Regions from separate parts of the Pseudomonas sp. Emmai genome, predicted to be linked through region 1. Evidence: predicted binding sites of a transcription regulator. Region 1 holds the regulator's gene; each other region holds the start of a gene.
The links. Region 1 encodes FliA, which starts transcription of late flagellar genes. Its sites were predicted from a motif close to CTAAAGTTTNNNNNNNNNNNGCCGNTAA; they were not measured.

Region 1 (6,296 bases):
CAGCAGTTGTTCGAATTCGTTATCGGTGATGTCGCCCGACTCGCTTTCAGCGGCCGGTTCTTCCACCGCGTCGGCAACCGGGGCTGCGACGTCGGCCGATTGTGGCTCGGCCAGACGGGCCAAGGCTTCCAGCAATTGCGGAGTGGCAGCCGTGATCGGGCTGCGTTCGCGGACTTCGGTGAACATGCCGTTCACCGCATCCAGCGCTTCAAGAACCACGTCCATCAGTTCCGAGTCGACGCGTCGTTCACCCTTGCGCAGGATGTCGAACACGTTCTCGGCGATGTGACAGCACTCCACCAGCTCATTGAGCTGGAGGAAGCCGGCGCCCCCTTTTACAGTGTGAAAACCGCGAAAAATTGCATTGAGCAGGTCCGCATCATCCGGTCGGCTTTCCAGCTCGACCAGTTGCTCGGACAGTTGCTCTAGAATCTCGCCGGCCTCAACCAGGAAATCCTGAAGGATCTCTTCATCGGCGCCGAAGCTCATTAAGGGGGTGCTCCTAAAGGTCTAAAAACCTAAAAAACCTAAAATCCAAGACTGGATAACAAATCGTCCACATCGTCCTGACCGGACACAACATCTTCTCTTTTATCGGCATGAATCTGCGGACCTTCACCCTGCGAGAGATGTTTTTGTGGATCTTTTTCAGCCAGCATCGCTTCACGGTCATGTTCGATACCCGCAAAGCGGTCTACCTGGCTGGCCATGAGCACGAGCTTGAGCAGGTTGCTTTCAACTTCGGTGACCAATTGGGTCACGCGCTTGATCACTTGACCGGTGAGGTCCTGGTAATCCTGGGCCAGCAGAATGTCGTTGAGGTTGCTCGACACTGTGCGATTGTCCGCGCTGCTGCGCGTCAGGAAACCGTCGACCCGCCGGGCCAGCTCGCGGAACTCTTCAGCCCCGACTTCGCGACGCATGAAGCGTCCCCAGTCGGCGCTCAATGCCTGGGCTTCAGTGCTCAGGCCATTGACCAGCGGCGTGGCGTTTTCCACCAGGTCCATGGTGCGGTTGGCAGCGGCCTCGGTCAGCTTGACCACATACCCCAGACGCTCGGTGGCGTCCGTGATCTGCGAGACTTCCTCGGCTTGCGGCATGTTTGGGTCAATCTGGAAATTGACGATCGCGCTATGCAGCTCGCGAGTGAGCTTGCCAACTTCCTGGTACAGGCCGCGGTCACGGGTCTGGTTGAGCTCATGAATCAGTTGCACAGCGTCGCCAAACTTGCCTTTTTCAAGGCTGTCGACCAGTTCGCGGGCATGTTTTTTCAGGGTCGATTCAAAATCGCCCTGTGAAGATTCGTTGTGGTCCATAGCTACCCCGTGGCGCAGTGACTCAACCGATGCGTTCGAAAATCTTTTCGATTTTTTCTTTCAACGCCTGGGCCGTGAAGGGTTTGACCACATAGCCGTTAACACCGGCCTGGGCCGCTTCGATGATCTGTTCGCGCTTGGCTTCAGCGGTCACCATCAGCACTGGCAGGTGCTTGAGTTTTTCATCGGCGCGCACGTGGCGCAGCAGGTCGATACCGGTCATGCCCGGCATGTTCCAGTCTGTTACCAGAAAGTCGATGCTGCCGCTGTTGAGCACCGGAATGGCAGTGGTGCCATCGTCAGCCTCGACCGTGTTGGTGAACCCAAGGTCACGCAACAGGTTTTTAATGATCCGCCGCATCGTTGAGAAGTCATCAACGATGAGGATTTTCATGTTCTTGTCCAATTCGACCTCCAAGCAGTCTTAAACGCGCCCAGCACCTGGACGCGCCATTTCATTCAATCCGGCAAAGCACTCAAATGACTGTCTGGAGCACAACAGATCGAGACCGCTGCAGTTCATCACCACACCAGCCTCGTTCGCAGTGTCCCCACACTGCCTTCAGCGCGCTCGCCACTCCCCCAAACGCCCCCGCAAACGGGCCGCGCACTGGCTGTGTAACTGGCTGACACGGGATTCGCTGACACCCAGGACCTCACCGATTTCCTTGAGGTTCAGCTCTTCGTCGTAGTACAGCGCCAACACCAGTCGCTCACGCTCCGGCAAATTGGCAATCGCGTCCGCCAAGGCGGCCTGGAAGCGTTCATCTTCCAGATCGCGCGACGGCTCCAGATGAGCACTGGCGCCATCCTCGTGCAGCCCTTCGTGTTCGCCGTCCTGCAACAGGTCGTCGAAACTGAACAGCCGGCTGCCCAAGGTATCGTTCAAAATCCCGTAATAATCGTCGAGACTCAATTGGAGTTCGGCCGCAACTTCGTGATCTTTAGCATCACGGCCGGTTTTAGCTTCAATCGAGCGAATTGCGTCGCTGACCATGCGGGTATTGCGGTGGACCGAACGTGGCGCCCAGTCCCCCTTGCGTACTTCATCGAGCATCGCGCCACGGATTCGAATGCCCGCGTACGTTTCGAAACTCGCGCCTTTGCTGGCGTCGTATTTGGTTGACACTTCAAGCAGGCCAATCATCCCGGCCTGGATCAGGTCTTCCACCTGGACACTGGCCGGCAGACGCGCTAGCAAGTGGTAAGCAATGCGTTTGACCAGTGGCGCGTAACGCTCGATCAGCTCGTATTGCGAATCACGTGCCGACTTCTTGTAGAGGTTGTAGCCACTGGCTGTCATAGGACGGGTCCTGCGGTCTGTTGCACGAGGCGCTCGACGAAAAATTCCAGGTGTCCGCGCGGGTTGGCCGGCAGCGGCCAGGTGTCGACTTTTTGTGCAATCGCCTTGAACGCCAGGGCGCACTTGGAGCGCGGGAAGGCTTCGTAGACGGCACGTTGCTTCTGCACGGCCTTGCGCACGCTTTCGTCGTAAGGCACGGCGCCGACGTATTGTAGGGCCACGTCGAGGAAGCGGTCCGTGACCTTGGTCAACTTGGCGAACAGGTTGCGCCCTTCCTGCGGGCTCTGGGCCATGTTGGCCAGGACGCGGAAGCGGTTCATGCCGTAATCGCGGTTGAGCAATTTGATCAGGGCGTAGGCGTCGGTGATGGAGGTCGGCTCGTCGCAGACCACCAGCAACACTTCTTGCGCGGCGCGGACAAAACTGACGACCGAGTCACCAATACCCGCAGCCGTGTCGATCACCAATACATCAAGGTTATCGCCGATATCGCTGAAGGCCTGGATCAGGCCGGCATGCTGGGCCGGGCTCAGATGAACCATGCTCTGGGTGCCGGACGCGGCCGGGACGATACGGATACCGCCCGGGCCCTGCAATAGAACGTCGCGCAGCTCGCAGCGGCCTTCGATCACGTCGGCCAGGGTACGTTTGGGCGTCAGTCCCAGCAGAACGTCGACGTTCGCCAGACCCAGATCGGCGTCCAGCAGCATGACGCGTCGGCCAAGCTCTGCTAGAGCCAGGGACAAGTTCACTGACACGTTAGTCTTCCCGACGCCACCTTTGCCGCCGGTCACCGCGATCACCTGTACGGGATGCATGCTGCCCATGTTATTTCTTTACCTTGTCTTGCATAGACGGAGGCCACATTACTGGCTGCGCGTTCATCAACTGAACAATGCATGGCAGACCATCGATGTAGGTACAAAAACTGTTCATTAGTACCTCAGCCAACCTGCTTGGTCGGGCTGTGGTAAATATCAGCGAACATGTCAGCCATGGCTTCCTCGCTGGGTTCTTCCTGCATTTGCACGCTCACCGCGCGACTGACCAACTGGTGACGCCGCGGCAGATGCAGATCATCTGGAATGCGCGGGCCATCGGTGAGGTACGCCACTGGCAATTCATGACTGATGGCCAGGCTCAACACCTCGCCCAGACTCGCCGTTTCATCCAGTTTAGTCAGGATGCAGCCAGCCAGCCCACACCGCTTGTAACTGTGATAAGCGGCGGTTAGAACCTGTTTCTGGCTGGTGGTTGCCAGGACCAGATAATTTTTCGATTTGATCCCCCGACCGGCCAGGCTTTCGAGCTGCATGCGCAAGGCCGGATCGCTGGCCTGAAGGCCGGCGGTATCGATCAGAATCACGCGTTTGCGCAGCAACGGATCCAGCGCCTGCACCAGGGACTGGCCCGGATCGACGTGGGTCACCGACACATTCAGAATGCGGCCCAGCGTCTTCAATTGTTCCTGGGCGCCGATGCGGTAGCTGTCCATGCTCACCAGCGCGATGTTCTGCGCGCCGTACTTGAGCACGTAACGGGCCGCGAGCTTGGCCAGGGTGGTGGTCTTGCCCATGCCGGCAGGGCCGACCATGGCAATCACGCCGCCCTCTTCCAGTGGCTCGACTTCCGGTGTGGCGATCATCCGCGCCAGGTGCGCCAGCAACATGCGCCAGGCCTGACGAGGCTCTTCAATATCGGTAATCAGCGCCAGCAGGTCGCGGGACAACGGGCCGGACAAGCCGATGCGTTGCAGGCGACGCCACAGGTTGGCCTGGGCCGGACGGCTGCCTTGCAGCTGATTCCAGGCCAGGGAGCCGAGTTGCACTTCCATCAATTCGCGCAGGCTGTTGAGTTCGAAACGCATCGAATCGAAAGCCCGTGGGTCAACACCGCCGGACACGGGTGCCGGGGCTGGCGCGGCACGACGGGGCTGTTCGTAAGTCGGTTCGATCAGCGGCTCGGCAGCGGTCAATGGCAGGCCGGCGAACAACTGGCGATTGGTGGTCTTGTCACCGTCGGTTTCGCCTTCGCCGCGCAGGCTCAGTTCGGCCTGGGCGGTGACGATGCGCGACTGGGTCTTGCGCAGCTCATCCTCGAGTTCCATGTTTGGAACGCGTGGGGCCAGCGCCGACAATTTGTAATCCAGGGCAGCCGTCAGCTCGACACCACCGGCAATCCGGCGGTTGCCGATAATGGCCGCATCAGCGCCCAGCTCATCACGTACCAGTTTCATGGCCTGACGCATATCGGCGGCGAAAAAACGCTTAACTTGCATAAACCACTACCTCAGCCGTTGGGCCCTACTGTCGCAACGATGGTCACTTGCTTGTTGTCAGGGATTTCCTGATACGCCAACACGTGCAAACCCGGGACTGCCAGCCTGCCGAAACGCGACAACATGGCGCGAACCGGACCGGCTACCAGCAGAATCACCGGCTGACCTTGCATCTCTTGACGCTGTGCCGCATCGATCAACGAACGTTGCAGCTTCTCTGCCATGCTTGGCTCCAGCAGAACGCCCTCTTCCGAGCCTTGTCCTGCCTTCTGAAGACTATTGAGCAATATCTGTTCCAACCTTGGCTCCAAGGTGATAACTGGCAGCTCCGACTCAGTCCCTACAATGCTTTGGACGATGGCGCGGCTTACGCCGACGCGCACCGCCGCCACCAGCGCGGCAGTATCTTGACTCTTGCTGGCATTGTTGGCGATGGCCTCGGCGATGCTGCGGATGTCGCGAACCGGCACTTGTTCGGCGAGCAACGCCTGCAAGACCTTGAGCAGTTGCGACAGCGACACCACCCCCGGCACCAACTCTTCAGCCAGTTTCGGCGAGCTTTTGGCCAGCAATTGCATGAGTTGCTGCACTTCTTCGTGGCCGATCAGCTCACTGGAGTGCTTGTACAGAATCTGGTTCAAGTGGGTTGCCACTACCGTACTGGCATCGACCACGGTGTAACCGAGGGACTGCGCCTGGGCGCGCTGGCTGATTTCGATCCAGACCGCCTCCAGACCAAAAGCCGGATCTTTGGCGGTTATGCCGTTGAGCGCGCCGTAGACCTGCCCTGGGTTGATCGCCAGCTCGCGATCCGGGTAAATCTCGGCTTCGGCGAGGATCACGCCCATGAGCGTCAGGCGGTAGGCACTTGGGGCCAGGTCGAGGTTGTCACGAATGTGCACAGTCGGCATCAGGAAGCCCAAGTCCTGGGACAGCTTCTTGCGCACACCCTTGATCCGCGCGAGCAACTGGCCACCCTGGTTGCGGTCCACCAGCGGAATCAGGCGGTAGCCCACTTCCAGGCCGATCATGTCGATCGGGGTCACGTCGTCCCAGCCCAATTCCTTGGTTTCCTGGGCGCGGGCCGGGGATGGCAGCAGTTCTTGCTGACGCTGGACCTCTTGCAAGGCCTGGACCTTGACCACGTTCTGCTTCTTCCAGAACAGGTACGCGCCGCCGGCCGCCAGGGCCGCCATGCTGAGAAAGGAGAAGTGCGGCATGCCGGGCACCAGGCCCATCACCGCCATCAAACCGGCCGCGACGGCCAACGCTTTGGGCGAGGCGAACATCTGGCGACCGATCTGCTTGCCCATGTCTTCCGAGCCGGAAGCACGGGTCACCATGATCGCGGCCGATGTCGATAACAACAGTGATGGCAATTGCGCCACCAAACCGTCAC
Region 2 (6,296 bases), 1.7 Mb from region 1:
CAAGCCGCGAGGTGGAGCTAATCCCAGAAAACCGATCGTAGTCCGGATCGCAGTCTGCAACTCGACTGCGTGAAGTCGGAATCGCTAGTAATCGCGAATCAGAATGTCGCGGTGAATACGTTCCCGGGCCTTGTACACACCGCCCGTCACACCATGGGAGTGGGTTGCACCAGAAGTAGCTAGTCTAACCTTCGGGGGGACGGTTACCACGGTGTGATTCATGACTGGGGTGAAGTCGTAACAAGGTAGCCGTAGGGGAACCTGCGGCTGGATCACCTCCTTAATCGACGACATCAGCTGCTCCATAAGTTCCCACACGAATTGCTTGATTCATTGAAGAAGACGATAAGCCAGCCTTTAAGGTGGCTTGTGTTGTTAGAGTTTAGAAATGAATATTCTGAAATGAATATTGATTTCTAGTCTTTGATTAGATCGTTCTTTAAAAATTTGGGTATGTGATAGAAAGATAGACTGAACGTTACTTTCACTGGTAACGGATCAGGCTAAGGTAAAATTTGTGAGTTCTCTTAATTGAGAAATTCGAATTTTCGGCGAATGTCGTCTTCACAGTATAACCAGATTGCTTGGGGTTATATGGTCAAGTGAAGAAGCGCATACGGTGGATGCCTTGGCAGTCAGAGGCGATGAAAGACGTGGTAGCCTGCGAAAAGCTTCGGGGAGTCGGCAAACAGACTTTGATCCGGAGATGTCTGAATGGGGGAACCCACCTAACATAAGTTAGGTATCTTAAGCTGAATACATAGGCTTAAGAAGCGAACCAGGGGAACTGAAACATCTAAGTACCCTGAGGAAAAGAAATCAACCGAGATTCCCTTAGTAGTGGCGAGCGAACGGGGACTAGCCCTTAAGTGGCTTTGAGATTAGCGGAACGCTCTGGAAAGTGCGGCCATAGTGGGTGATAGCCCTGTACGCGAAAATCTCTTAGTCATGAAATCGAGTAGGACGGAGCACGAGAAACTTTGTCTGAATATGGGGGGACCATCCTCCAAGGCTAAATACTACTGACTGACCGATAGTGAACTAGTACCGTGAGGGAAAGGCGAAAAGAACCCCGGAGAGGGGAGTGAAATAGATCCTGAAACCGTATGCGTACAAGCAGTGGGAGCCCACTTTGTTGGGTGACTGCGTACCTTTTGTATAATGGGTCAGCGACTTATTTTCAGTGGCGAGCTTAACCGAATAGGGGAGGCGTAGCGAAAGCGAGTCTTAATAGGGCGTCTAGTCGCTGGGAATAGACCCGAAACCGGGCGATCTATCCATGGGCAGGTTGAAGGTTGGGTAACACTAACTGGAGGACCGAACCGACTACCGTTGAAAAGTTAGCGGATGACCTGTGGATCGGAGTGAAAGGCTAATCAAGCTCGGAGATAGCTGGTTCTCCTCGAAAGCTATTTAGGTAGCGCCTCATGTATCACTGTAGGGGGTAGAGCACTGTTTCGGCTAGGGGGTCATCCCGACTTACCAAACCGATGCAAACTCCGAATACCTACAAGTGCCGAGCATGGGAGACACACGGCGGGTGCTAACGTCCGTCGTGAAAAGGGAAACAACCCAGACCGTCAGCTAAGGTCCCAAAGTTATGGTTAAGTGGGAAACGATGTGGGAAGGCTTAGACAGCTAGGAGGTTGGCTTAGAAGCAGCCACCCTTTAAAGAAAGCGTAATAGCTCACTAGTCGAGTCGGCCTGCGCGGAAGATGTAACGGGGCTCAAACCATACACCGAAGCTACGGGTATCACTTAGGTGATGCGGTAGAGGAGCGTTCTGTAAGCCTGTGAAGGTGAGTTGAGAAGCTTGCTGGAGGTATCAGAAGTGCGAATGCTGACATGAGTAACGACAATGGGTGTGAAAAACACCCACGCCGAAAGACCAAGGTTTCCTGCGCAACGTTAATCGACGCAGGGTTAGTCGGTCCCTAAGGCGAGGCTGAAAAGCGTAGTCGATGGAAAACAGGTTAATATTCCTGTACTTCTGGTTATTGCGATGGAGGGACGGAGAAGGCTAGGCCAGCTTGGCGTTGGTTGTCCAAGTTTAAGGTGGTAGGCTGGAATCTTAGGTAAATCCGGGATTCTAAGGCCGAGAGCTGATGACGAGTGTTCTTTTAGAACACGAAGTGGTTGATGCCATGCTTCCAAGAAAAGCTTCTAAGCTTCAGGTAACCAGGAACCGTACCCCAAACCGACACAGGTGGTTGGGTAGAGAATACCAAGGCGCTTGAGAGAACTCGGGTGAAGGAACTAGGCAAAATGGCACCGTAACTTCGGGAGAAGGTGCGCCGGTGAGGGTGAAGCATTTACTGCGTAAGCCCATGCCGGTCGAAGATACCAGGCCGCTGCGACTGTTTATTAAAAACACAGCACTCTGCAAACACGAAAGTGGACGTATAGGGTGTGACGCCTGCCCGGTGCCGGAAGGTTAATTGATGGGGTTAGCTAACGCGAAGCTCTTGATCGAAGCCCCGGTAAACGGCGGCCGTAACTATAACGGTCCTAAGGTAGCGAAATTCCTTGTCGGGTAAGTTCCGACCTGCACGAATGGCGTAACGATGGCGGCGCTGTCTCCACCCGAGACTCAGTGAAATTGAAATCGCTGTGAAGATGCAGTGTATCCGCGGCTAGACGGAAAGACCCCGTGAACCTTTACTATAGCTTTGCACTGGACTTTGAATTTGCTTGTGTAGGATAGGTGGGAGGCTTTGAAGCGTGGACGCCAGTTCGCGTGGAGCCAACCTTGAAATACCACCCTGGCAACTTTGAGGTTCTAACTCAGGTCCGTTATCCGGATCGAGGACAGTGTATGGTGGGTAGTTTGACTGGGGCGGTCTCCTCCTAAAGAGTAACGGAGGAGTACGAAGGTGCGCTCAGACCGGTCGGAAATCGGTCGTAGAGTATAAAGGCAAAAGCGCGCTTGACTGCGAGACAGACACGTCGAGCAGGTACGAAAGTAGGTCTTAGTGATCCGGTGGTTCTGTATGGAAGGGCCATCGCTCAACGGATAAAAGGTACTCCGGGGATAACAGGCTGATACCGCCCAAGAGTTCATATCGACGGCGGTGTTTGGCACCTCGATGTCGGCTCATCACATCCTGGGGCTGAAGCCGGTCCCAAGGGTATGGCTGTTCGCCATTTAAAGTGGTACGCGAGCTGGGTTTAGAACGTCGTGAGACAGTTCGGTCCCTATCTGCCGTGGACGTTTGAGATTTGAGAGGGGCTGCTCCTAGTACGAGAGGACCGGAGTGGACGAACCTCTGGTGTTCCGGTTGTCACGCCAGTGGCATTGCCGGGTAGCTATGTTCGGAATAGATAACCGCTGAAAGCATCTAAGCGGGAAACTAGCCTCAAGATGAGATCTCACTGGGACCTTGAGTCCCCTGAAGGGCCGTCGAAGACTACGACGTTGATAGGTTGGGTGTGTAAGCGCTGTGAGGCGTTGAGCTAACCAATACTAATTGCCCGTGAGGCTTGACCATATAACACCCAAGCAATTTGCGTCGAAAGAGCAGATTGCGGTGTGTGAAGACGAAACGAACCGAAAGTTCGAAAGACTCACAAACACCGAAAGCTATCACATACCCAATTTGCTGAAGCGAGGCCAGCTGGCCGCGACTCAGTACCCGAATTTCTTGACGACCATAGAGCATTGGAACCACCTGATCCCATCCCGAACTCAGCAGTGAAACGATGCATCGCCGATGGTAGTGTGGGGTTTCCCCATGTGAGAGTAGGTCATCGTCAAGATTAAATTCCGAAACCCCTATCTGCGTATGCAGGTAGGGGTTTTGTTTTAGTAGAAGTCACCTTTTTTGCTGGCACGTTGCTGCGGTAACGGGCTGGTCACAGAATTTCTTGACGACCATAGAGCATTGGAACCACCTGATCCCATCCCGAACTCAGCAGTGAAACGATGCATCGCCGATGGTAGTGTGGGGTTTCCCCATGTGAGAGTAGGTCATCGTCAAGATTGAATTCCGAAACCCCTGTCTGCTAACGCAGACAGGGGTTTTGTCGTTTTGGCGCCGACAAAATCTCAAGCGCCAGCAATGCCGATCCAGACGCTCAAGTACACCGTTCGGCGGGAAACTGGCGTGAATGTCATCCATTTCATACAAACCCCTAAGATTTCTCCTACTCGTGCCGAAAAACTGGTGAGACATGCGTGCACCAAAGTAGAGCGGCCTCAGAAAGCTGCCTGCGCTGTTACATGGAATGTTGCAATCCGGAACGCATCCCCACTTTTTGCATAAGAAGTCCCATGAAATGAATCTCAAGTTCAGCCATAAAATCCTGCTGGCCGCTTCAGGCGTCGTGGTGCTGGCTTTCGCGTTGTTCACTTTGTACAACGACTATTTGCAGCGAAACACCATCCGGCAGAATCTCGAATCCTCCGTGCAGCAAGCGGGCGACTTGACCGCCAGCAGCGTTCAGAACTGGATGAGCGGCCGCGTGCTGGTATTGGAGAACCTGGCGCAGAACGTTGCTCACCAAGGGGCGAATGCCGATCTGCCAGGACTGGTGGATCAACCCGCCTTCACCTCGAACTTCCAGTTCACCTACGTCGGCCAGGCCAACGGTGTATTCACCCAGCGCCCTGACGCGAAGATGCCGGATGGCTACGACCCACGTCAGCGTCCCTGGTACAAACAGGCCGTCGCTGCCGACAAGACCATGCTGACCCCGCCTTACATGGCCGCGGTCGGTGGCCTCGTTGTCACCATCGCCATGCCGGTGAAAAAGAACGGCGAACTGCTCGGCGTTGTTGGCGGTGACCTGAGCCTGGAAACCCTGGTGAAGATCATCAACTCGGTGGACTTCGGTGGTATCGGCCACGCATTCCTGGTCAGCGCCGACGGTCAGGTGATCGTCAGCCCGGACAAAGATCAGGTGATGAAGAACCTCAAAGACATCTACCCAGGTTCCAGCGTACGCATCGAGAAGGGTAATCAGGACGTCACCCTGAACAAGCAGGACCGCATCCTCTCGTTCACCCCGGTGAGTGGCTTGCCGAATGCCGAGTGGTACATCGGTCTGTCGATCGATAAGGACAAGGCCTACGCACCACTGAGCCAATTCCGTACCTCGGCACTCATCGCGATGTTTATCGCCGTGAGCGCCATTGCCGTGCTGCTGAGCCTGCTGATCAACGTATTGATGCGCCCGCTGACCACCATGGGCCGTGCGATGAAAGACATCGCCCAGGGCGAAGGTGACCTGACCCGCCGCCTGGCCGTGGAAAGCAAAGACGAATTCGGCGAGCTGGGCGGTGCGTTCAACCAGTTTGTAGAACGGATTCACGCGTCGATTTCCGAAGTATCCTCGGCGACCCGTCAGGTCCACGACCTGTCGCAACGCGTAATGGCCTCGTCCAACGCCTCGATCATCGGTTCCGATGAACAAAGCGCCCGCACCAACAGTGTGGCCGCCGCGATCAACGAGCTTGGCGCCGCGACTCAGGAAATTGCGCGCAACGCCGCCGATGCTTCGCAGCACGCCAGCGGCGCGAGCGAGCAGGCGGATGACGGTCGTCAGGTGGTGGAGAAAACCATTCTGGCCATGACCGAGCTGTCGCAGAAAATCAGCCTGTCCTGCACCCAGATCGAAACCCTGAATGCCAGCACCGACAACATCGGGCACATTCTGGATGTGATCAAAGGCATCTCCCAGCAGACTAACCTGCTGGCCCTGAACGCGGCCATCGAAGCGGCCCGTGCCGGTGAAGCCGGTCGTGGTTTTGCGGTGGTGGCGGACGAAGTGCGTAACCTCGCCCATCGCACCCAGGAATCGGCAGAGGAAATCCACAAGATGATCACCTCGCTACAGATCGGTTCGCGCGAAGCGGTGACCACCATGAACGCCAGCCAGGTCTCCAGTGAAGAGAGCGTTGAAGTGGCGAACCAGGCCGGTTTGCGTCTGGTCAGCGTGACCCAGCGCATCGGCGAGATCGACGGCATGAACCAATCGGTTGCCGCGGCGACCGAAGAGCAGACCGCGGTGGTGGAAACCCTCAACGTCGACGTCAACCAGATCAATCTGTTGAACCAGCAAAGCGTGGCCAACCTCAATGAAACGTTGAAGGATTGCGATGCGCTGTCGTTGCAGGCCAACCGTTTGAAGCAATTGGTCGACAGCTTCAAAATCTGATCCAACGATGTACAAAAGCCCGCTGCGGATCACCTCCACAGCGGGCTTTTTCATGCCTTACGCAAACAGCTTCAGCACATTGTTCATCGCGTCATCGGCAAACCCCTGCACGAAGTCCTGGAACCCCGGCAGCGCCTCGG
Region 3 (6,296 bases), 3.5 Mb from region 1:
CCCGCCGTGGAGTTGCTGGTCTTGACCGACGAGTTCGCCAGAATGTCGTTAATGCTCAGGCCGCTGGTGGAATCGGTAACACTCATCTGAGTCGCCCCTTATCACTGACCGAGGGTCAGGACCTTCTGCATCATGGTTTTGGCGGTGTTCATCATTTCGGCATTGGTCTGGAACGAACGGCTCGCGGAAATCATGTCGGCCATTTCTTCGACGACGTTGACGTTCGGGTAGTAGACGTAGCCCTTGGCGTCGGCAGCCGGATGGTTCGGCTCGTAGCGCGCGTCAAGGTTGCTCTGGTCTTCGACCACGCCCAGCACTTGCACGCCTTGGCCGGCGGCGTCCTGGTTCTGGAACAGCGAATCGCTGCCGCCGCTCTGGCCGCCCTGGAACATGGTGGCGAACACCGGGTGACGGGCGCGGTAGGTCTGGTCGATGCTCGACGAGACGGTTTCGGCGTTGGCGATGTTCGAAGCGACGGTGTTCAGACGAGTCGTCTGGGCACTCATGCCGCTACCGGCGATGTTGAAAACACTGGCGAGGGACATGACTTACTCTCCACGCAGGGCTGAAACCAGCCCTTTGAATTTGCTGTTGAGCAGGGTGAAGCTGGCCTGGAAGCCGACCGCGTTTTCCGCGTAGTTCGACTGTTCCAGTTGCGCGTCCACGGTGTTCTGGTCGATCGACGGTTGCATCGGCGTGCGATACAACAGCGACTCGTCGCCATTGCCCAGGCCTTGCGCTTCGATATGACGGCTGTTGGTCATGTTCAAGGCGAAAGAACCGCTCTTGGTTTTCTCGTTCTGTGCGGCAAGCACTTTGGAGAAGTCCAGATCCCGAGCCTTGTAGTTCGGGGTGTCGGCGTTAGCGATGTTGTTGGCCAGGACTTCAGCACGCTGGGCGCGGAAGCCCAGGGCTTGTTCGTGGATACCGAGCGCTTTATCGAAGCTGATGCTCATGTCGGGAAACCTTCGGGTGACCTGATTTTTCGTAACTTGAACATAGCAAGCGGCGTGCCAATTCAAAAAACCCCGTAAACCGGGGCTTTGCGGGCATCGGCAAAGCGGCAATGCCAGAAAAGCGGCAACGGGTTTCCGCCGCCTGCCGCTTTTCTGCCGCTTTCCCACGGCCAACACCGATTCAATTGCAGGAGCGAGGCTTGCCCGCGAAAGCGTTGGGTCAGTCAATGATGATGCTGTCTGGCACATCGCCTTCACGGGCAAGCCTCGCTCCTACGTCATGCAAAAGCAGCACGCATAAAAAAGGAGCCCCTGAGGGCTCCGTTTTTATGCGCGCTGCTTTTGCATCACTTCGCCTGGTAAATGATCCCCGGGCTGCACTGGACCATCTGGTAATGATCCGGCAAACCGTTCAACGCTTCAGAAGCGCCAAGAAACAGATAACCGCCCGGCTTCAACGTGCTGTGGATGCGCAACAGGATGTCCTTCTTCACCTCGGCGGAAAAGTAGATCAGCACGTTGCGGCAGAACACGATGTCGAACTTGCCCAGGGCCGCGTAGCTGTCCAGCAGGTTGAACGAGCGAAACTCCACCCGGCTCTTGATCGGCGCCTTGATCGCCCAGCGGCCCGGCCCTTTCGGGTCGAAGAAACGCTGCAGGCGTTCGGGCGACAGACCGCGGCCGATCGCCAGGCTGTCGTACTCGCCGGTCTTGCAGTTGGTCAACATGGTGCCGGACAAATCGGTGGCAACGATCTGCGCCCCCATCTTCAACTGGCCCATGTTGGTCCGCTCGAACTCGTCGATCGACATCGACAGCGAATACGGTTCCTGACCCGACGAACACGCCGCCGACCAGATCCGCAGGCGTTGGCCGGGAGCCGCCTTGATGGCTTCGGGCAGCACCTTGTTCTTCAAGACTTCAAACGGATAGGTGTCACGAAACCACAGGGTCTCGTTGGTCGTCATGGCATCCACCACCATTTCGCGCAAACCACTGCGCGGCTGGGTCTGGATGCGCTGGACCAGCTCACCCAGGGATTTGATGCCCTGCTGTTCCATCAGTTTGTTGAGACGGCTCGAAACCAGGTACTGCTTGTTTTCACCGAGCAAAATGCCACAGGCTTTCTCCAGGAAGACCCGGAACTGTTCGAAATCCAAATTACCTGTAGACAAAGATACCGCCTCTTAAATCGTGTTGACCGCCAGGGGCAGAAGGCCCCTAGCTGATATCTGCTGCTTTGATCCGGTCGACTACCCGGGATGCCAGGTCATCAGGACGGAATTTGGCAAGGAAGTCATCAGCACCGACTTTCTTGACCATCGCCTGATTGAACACACCCGACAACGAAGTATGCAGGATGATATGAAGCTTTTGCATGCGAGGGTCGCTGCGGATCTCGGCCGTCAGGGTGTACCCGTCCATCTCCGGCATCTCGATGTCGGAAATCATCATCAGGAACTCTTCTTCCGGCTTCTTGCCCTCATCGACCAGCTTGCGCAGGTAATCCAGCGCCTGTCGACCGTCGTTCAACGCCACCACTTCGACGCCGACCGTTTGCAGGCAACGCGAGACCTGCTTGCGCGCCACCGACGAGTCATCGACCGTCAACACCCGCAAGGACAACGCCTTGTGCTGGGTTTCGACATCGACCACACCCACCGAGATCGCTTCCGGTGTCGGCGCCACTTCCGCCAGGATCTTCTCGACGTCGATGATTTCGACTAACTGATTGTCGACCCGAGTCACAGCCGTGAGGTAATGATCGCGTCCAGTGCCCTTGGGTGGCGGATGAATCTCCTCCCAGTTCATGTTGACGATGCGCTCTACCGAACGGACCAGGAAACCCTGGGTCTTGGTGTTGTACTCCGTGATGATCACGAAGGGATTGCTTTGGTCGAGCAACCGACCGGAACCAGTGGCCATCGCCAGGTCCAGGATCGGAATGGTCGCCCCACGAATATTTGCCACACCGCACACGACGGGACTGGACTTGGGCATCAAGGTCAGTTTGGGGCATTGCAGCACCTCACGAACCTTGAACACGTTGATGCCATACAGCTGCTGACCGTCGAGACGGAACAACAACAGCTCCAGGCGATTCTGCCCTACCAGTTGCGTGCGCTGGTTTACCGAATCCATTACACCAGCCATGCCCAGACTCCTACACCAACAACGCTAAGTTGTGTTGCGACGCACATTCATCACTAAACGGCACGGCGCTTGCTTTTTAACCCGTATGAACGAACAAACGACATTTTTCCGACGCCTGACATCAACCTACCGCAATTTGCTGTGCGTGGTGTCGGCCGTTTGCTTATTTCCTGTTGGCAGCCCTGCCGTTGCTGACGCGGTTACCTTGCCTGATATGCTTATCGGCGTGACTCAGGGCTTTCTTGAATTCACCGTAGAAGACTATCTGGCCACCAGTCAAACGGAAGGCCGCTACGAAATCGAGGTCAAGCAGCTCGATCCACGCCTGCGCATGCCCATGTGCGACAAGGAATTGACAGCCACACTGGAGAGCCCGGCGACCCCGATTGGCCGGGTCACGGTCAAGGTTCGCTGTGAGGGTAGTTCCCCGTGGACCGTGTTCGTACCCGCTCAAGTGCGCCTGTTTCGGGACGTTGTGATCACCACCCGCCCCCTCAAGCGCGCCGGGATTATCGAACCCGGCGACGTTGCTATGCGCGAGCGGGACATCAGCCTGATCAACCAGGGCTATTTCACCTCGGTTGACCAGGCCATCGGGCAAAAACTTACCCGACCAACGGTCGGCGATCAGGTCATTACCCTGGTCCATCTGGAACAGGCTGAAGTGGTGCGCAAGGGCGACCAGGTGGTGATTACCGCCCGCAGTGGTACGCTCAGTGTGCGGATGCCGGGTGAAGCGCTGTCCAATGGCGGCCTGGCCGAGCAAATACGGGTCAAAAACCTCAACTCCATGCGGGTCATCAAGGCGCAAGTCACCGCGCCGGGCCAAGTGGAAGTGCCCATGTAGAGGTCAAGCTATGGCGCTCTGGCAGGTGGTTACCTAAACTGTGCCCATGCAGCGCTGGCGCATGCAGCTCATTGCACAAATGAGCCTAAAGTTTTCGCAGGTATTGCCGAAAACATGGCAAGCGTCCAAATACCCAGAGGTTTTTTTATCATGGTCATTGATTTCAGCCGTTTGAACAGCTCCTCGTCACTTACGGGCAGTACACGTACCAGCGTTGCCAAGGAAACCGCCGACGCCGGCAAATCCGCGCCGCTGAATACCCCGGCCGAACAGGCCAGTACCGTCAAAAGCGGGGAATCGGTACATCTCAGCAATGAGGCTCAACAGTTGCAGAAGGTCACTGACAAGCTGCGCGATCAGCCTGCCGTCGACAACGCCCGTGTGGCCGAGTTGAAAGCAGCGATTGCCGATGGCAGCTATAAAGTCGACAGCAGCCGTGTAGCCAGCAAACTGCTCAACTTCGAAGCCCAGCGCTAGGCCCACCGCCTGCGCCAGGCTTTTGGACGCTTAAAACCCAAGGCCAGCCATGCACGACACTAATCTACTGCAACTGATCACCGACGACTTTGCTCCAGCGCAACGCTTGCTGGAGTTACTGCAAACCGAGTCCCTCGCCTTGCACGGTCGCGACATGCCACTGCTCGAAGAGATTCTGGCGCAGAAACAGGCATTGATCATTTTGCTCGAACAGCATGGCCGCAAGCGCAGCGAAATCCTCGCCAGCCTCAGCCTGCCCACCGATCGCAGTGGCCTGGAGCAACTTGCCAGCCATTCCAGCATCGGCGATGAGTTGCTGGCGCAGGGCGATGTACTGACCGATCTTCTGGCTCAATGCCAGGCGGCCAACGCCAAGAATGGCCAGTCGATCCTGATGCAACAGGCCGCCACGGCCAATCAGCTGAAAATCCTCACCGGTGGCGAACCTCCAGCGCTCTATGATGCACGCGGCGCAACCGCGAAGATGGCAAAGCCACGTCCGCTCAGTCAGGCCTGACCCCCGTCCATGAGCACGCCCTATCAAGACGCGAAACATACTGGCAGAATGCCCGCCAGTAGTCATATTTTGTCTGGAGATTGATGAACCGTGTTCAATGCCTCAAGCGCGGAAGACGCTCCGCAACCACCCAAGGTGCTCACCACACCCCTGGAAATCTCCGGCAACCTGCGCCAGCTGCAAGACAGCCATGATCCGCTGATCATCACGTTCCATGAGCGCAGCCAGCGCTTCCAGAGCTATCTGGTGGACATCGACCGTGACAGCAACATGATGGCGCTGGATGAAATGATCCCCCGCGATGGTGAACGCTTCCTGCTGGCCGGTGAACCGTTCAAGGTCGAAGGCTTTCATGACGGTGTACGCATTGCCTGGGACAGCAACGGTCCGCTGACCATCGACGAGTCCGGCGGTGGCCGCTGCTACCGTGGCGCGCTGCCGTCCGAAGTGGTTTACCACCAACGTCGCAACGCCTTCCGCGCCGCATTGAAGCTGGCACAGTTGGTCAACGTCGAACTGGGTGGCGAAAAGCTCAAGTCACCAATCAACGGCAAGTTGCTGGACATCTCCGCCACCGGCTGCAAGCTGCGCTTCGAAGGCGATATCACCTCCAGCCTGCAACTGGGCCAGGTCTACGACCGGTTCGTCGCTGCCCTGCCCTTTGGCAGCATGACCGCCCCGGTTGAACTGCGTTACCTGCACTTCGAAGAAAGAATCTCCACCACCTTCGCCGGCGTGCGCTTTCACAACATGAGCGGCCTGGTGCAACGGCAGGTCGAGCGCTTCGTCTACCAGCTGCAACGCGAAGCCCGGCGCTTCGACAAAGACGACATGTGACCACGCCGCGTCAATAAAAAACGGGCAGTCCCTTGCGGTGACTGCCCGTTTTTTTATGCCTCGATGTTAAGGCCTGGCCTCGGTAAAGCTTTGCTCGCGACCAGCGTCCGGGTCTTCGGGATCGTGGGGATCTGTCGGATCTTCCGGGGTCGGATCGGGTTCGGGTTCAGGCTCTGGTTCCGGCTCGATTGGATTCTGCATCTGGTCTTGCACCACCTGCTCATCGACCCGAGGATCGAGGGCTGCCACCAGCGGCGAACTGGACATACTGTCGGGCATGGCCACGTGGTGCAGCGGTGCATCGTCGACCACATGCAGGTTAGTCACCGCTTTCGGGCGAATCCGCCACACCAGCACCAACGCGAAGAAACTGAAGAAGGCGTACAGCATGTGGCTGCCGAACAGCTTCATCAGCACCCCCGCCACCAGCGGCCCGATACTGGCGCCGACACCGTAGGTCACCAGCAGCATCGCCGTCAGTGACACCCGACGATCACCCTCGACGTGG

Region 2: the regulator FliA is predicted to act here: its motif matches at 4,132-4,159, upstream of ACY4LX_RS01780 (methyl-accepting chemotaxis protein).
Region 3: the regulator FliA is predicted to act here: its motif matches at 4,043-4,070, upstream of flgM (flagellar biosynthesis anti-sigma factor FlgM).

What each region holds. Positions count from the first base shown of each region.
Region 1 covers NZ_CM143685.1:2,122,400-2,128,695, reverse strand. Annotated here, with positions in the region: gene ACY4LX_RS09610 (chemotaxis protein CheA) at 1-489, opposite strand, end outside; gene ACY4LX_RS09605 (protein phosphatase CheZ) at 528-1,316, opposite strand; gene ACY4LX_RS09600 (chemotaxis response regulator CheY) at 1,339-1,710, opposite strand; gene fliA (RNA polymerase sigma factor FliA) at 1,879-2,619, opposite strand; gene fleN (flagellar synthesis regulator FleN) at 2,616-3,446, opposite strand; gene flhF (flagellar biosynthesis protein FlhF) at 3,563-4,897, opposite strand; gene flhA (flagellar biosynthesis protein FlhA) at 4,909-6,296, opposite strand, start outside.
Region 2 covers NZ_CM143685.1:382,558-388,853, forward strand. Annotated here, with positions in the region: rRNA gene ACY4LX_RS01760 (16S ribosomal RNA) at 1-283, shown strand, start outside; rRNA gene ACY4LX_RS01765 (23S ribosomal RNA) at 597-3,488, shown strand; rRNA gene rrf (5S ribosomal RNA) at 3,641-3,756, shown strand; rRNA gene rrf (5S ribosomal RNA) at 3,864-3,979, shown strand; gene ACY4LX_RS01780 (methyl-accepting chemotaxis protein) at 4,276-6,156, shown strand; gene ACY4LX_RS01785 (SRPBCC family protein) at 6,214-6,296, opposite strand, start outside.
Region 3 covers NZ_CM143685.1:5,573,340-5,579,635, forward strand. Annotated here, with positions in the region: gene flgD (flagellar hook assembly protein FlgD) at 1-86, opposite strand, end outside; gene flgC (flagellar basal body rod protein FlgC) at 102-545, opposite strand; gene flgB (flagellar basal body rod protein FlgB) at 549-956, opposite strand; gene cheR (protein-glutamate O-methyltransferase CheR) at 1,304-2,131, opposite strand; gene ACY4LX_RS25595 (chemotaxis protein CheV) at 2,178-3,110, opposite strand; gene flgA (flagellar basal body P-ring formation chaperone FlgA) at 3,196-3,957, shown strand; gene flgM (flagellar biosynthesis anti-sigma factor FlgM) at 4,108-4,434, shown strand; gene ACY4LX_RS25610 (flagella synthesis protein FlgN) at 4,484-4,951, shown strand; gene ACY4LX_RS25615 (flagellar brake protein) at 5,042-5,788, shown strand; gene ACY4LX_RS25620 (MFS transporter) at 5,855-6,296, opposite strand, start outside.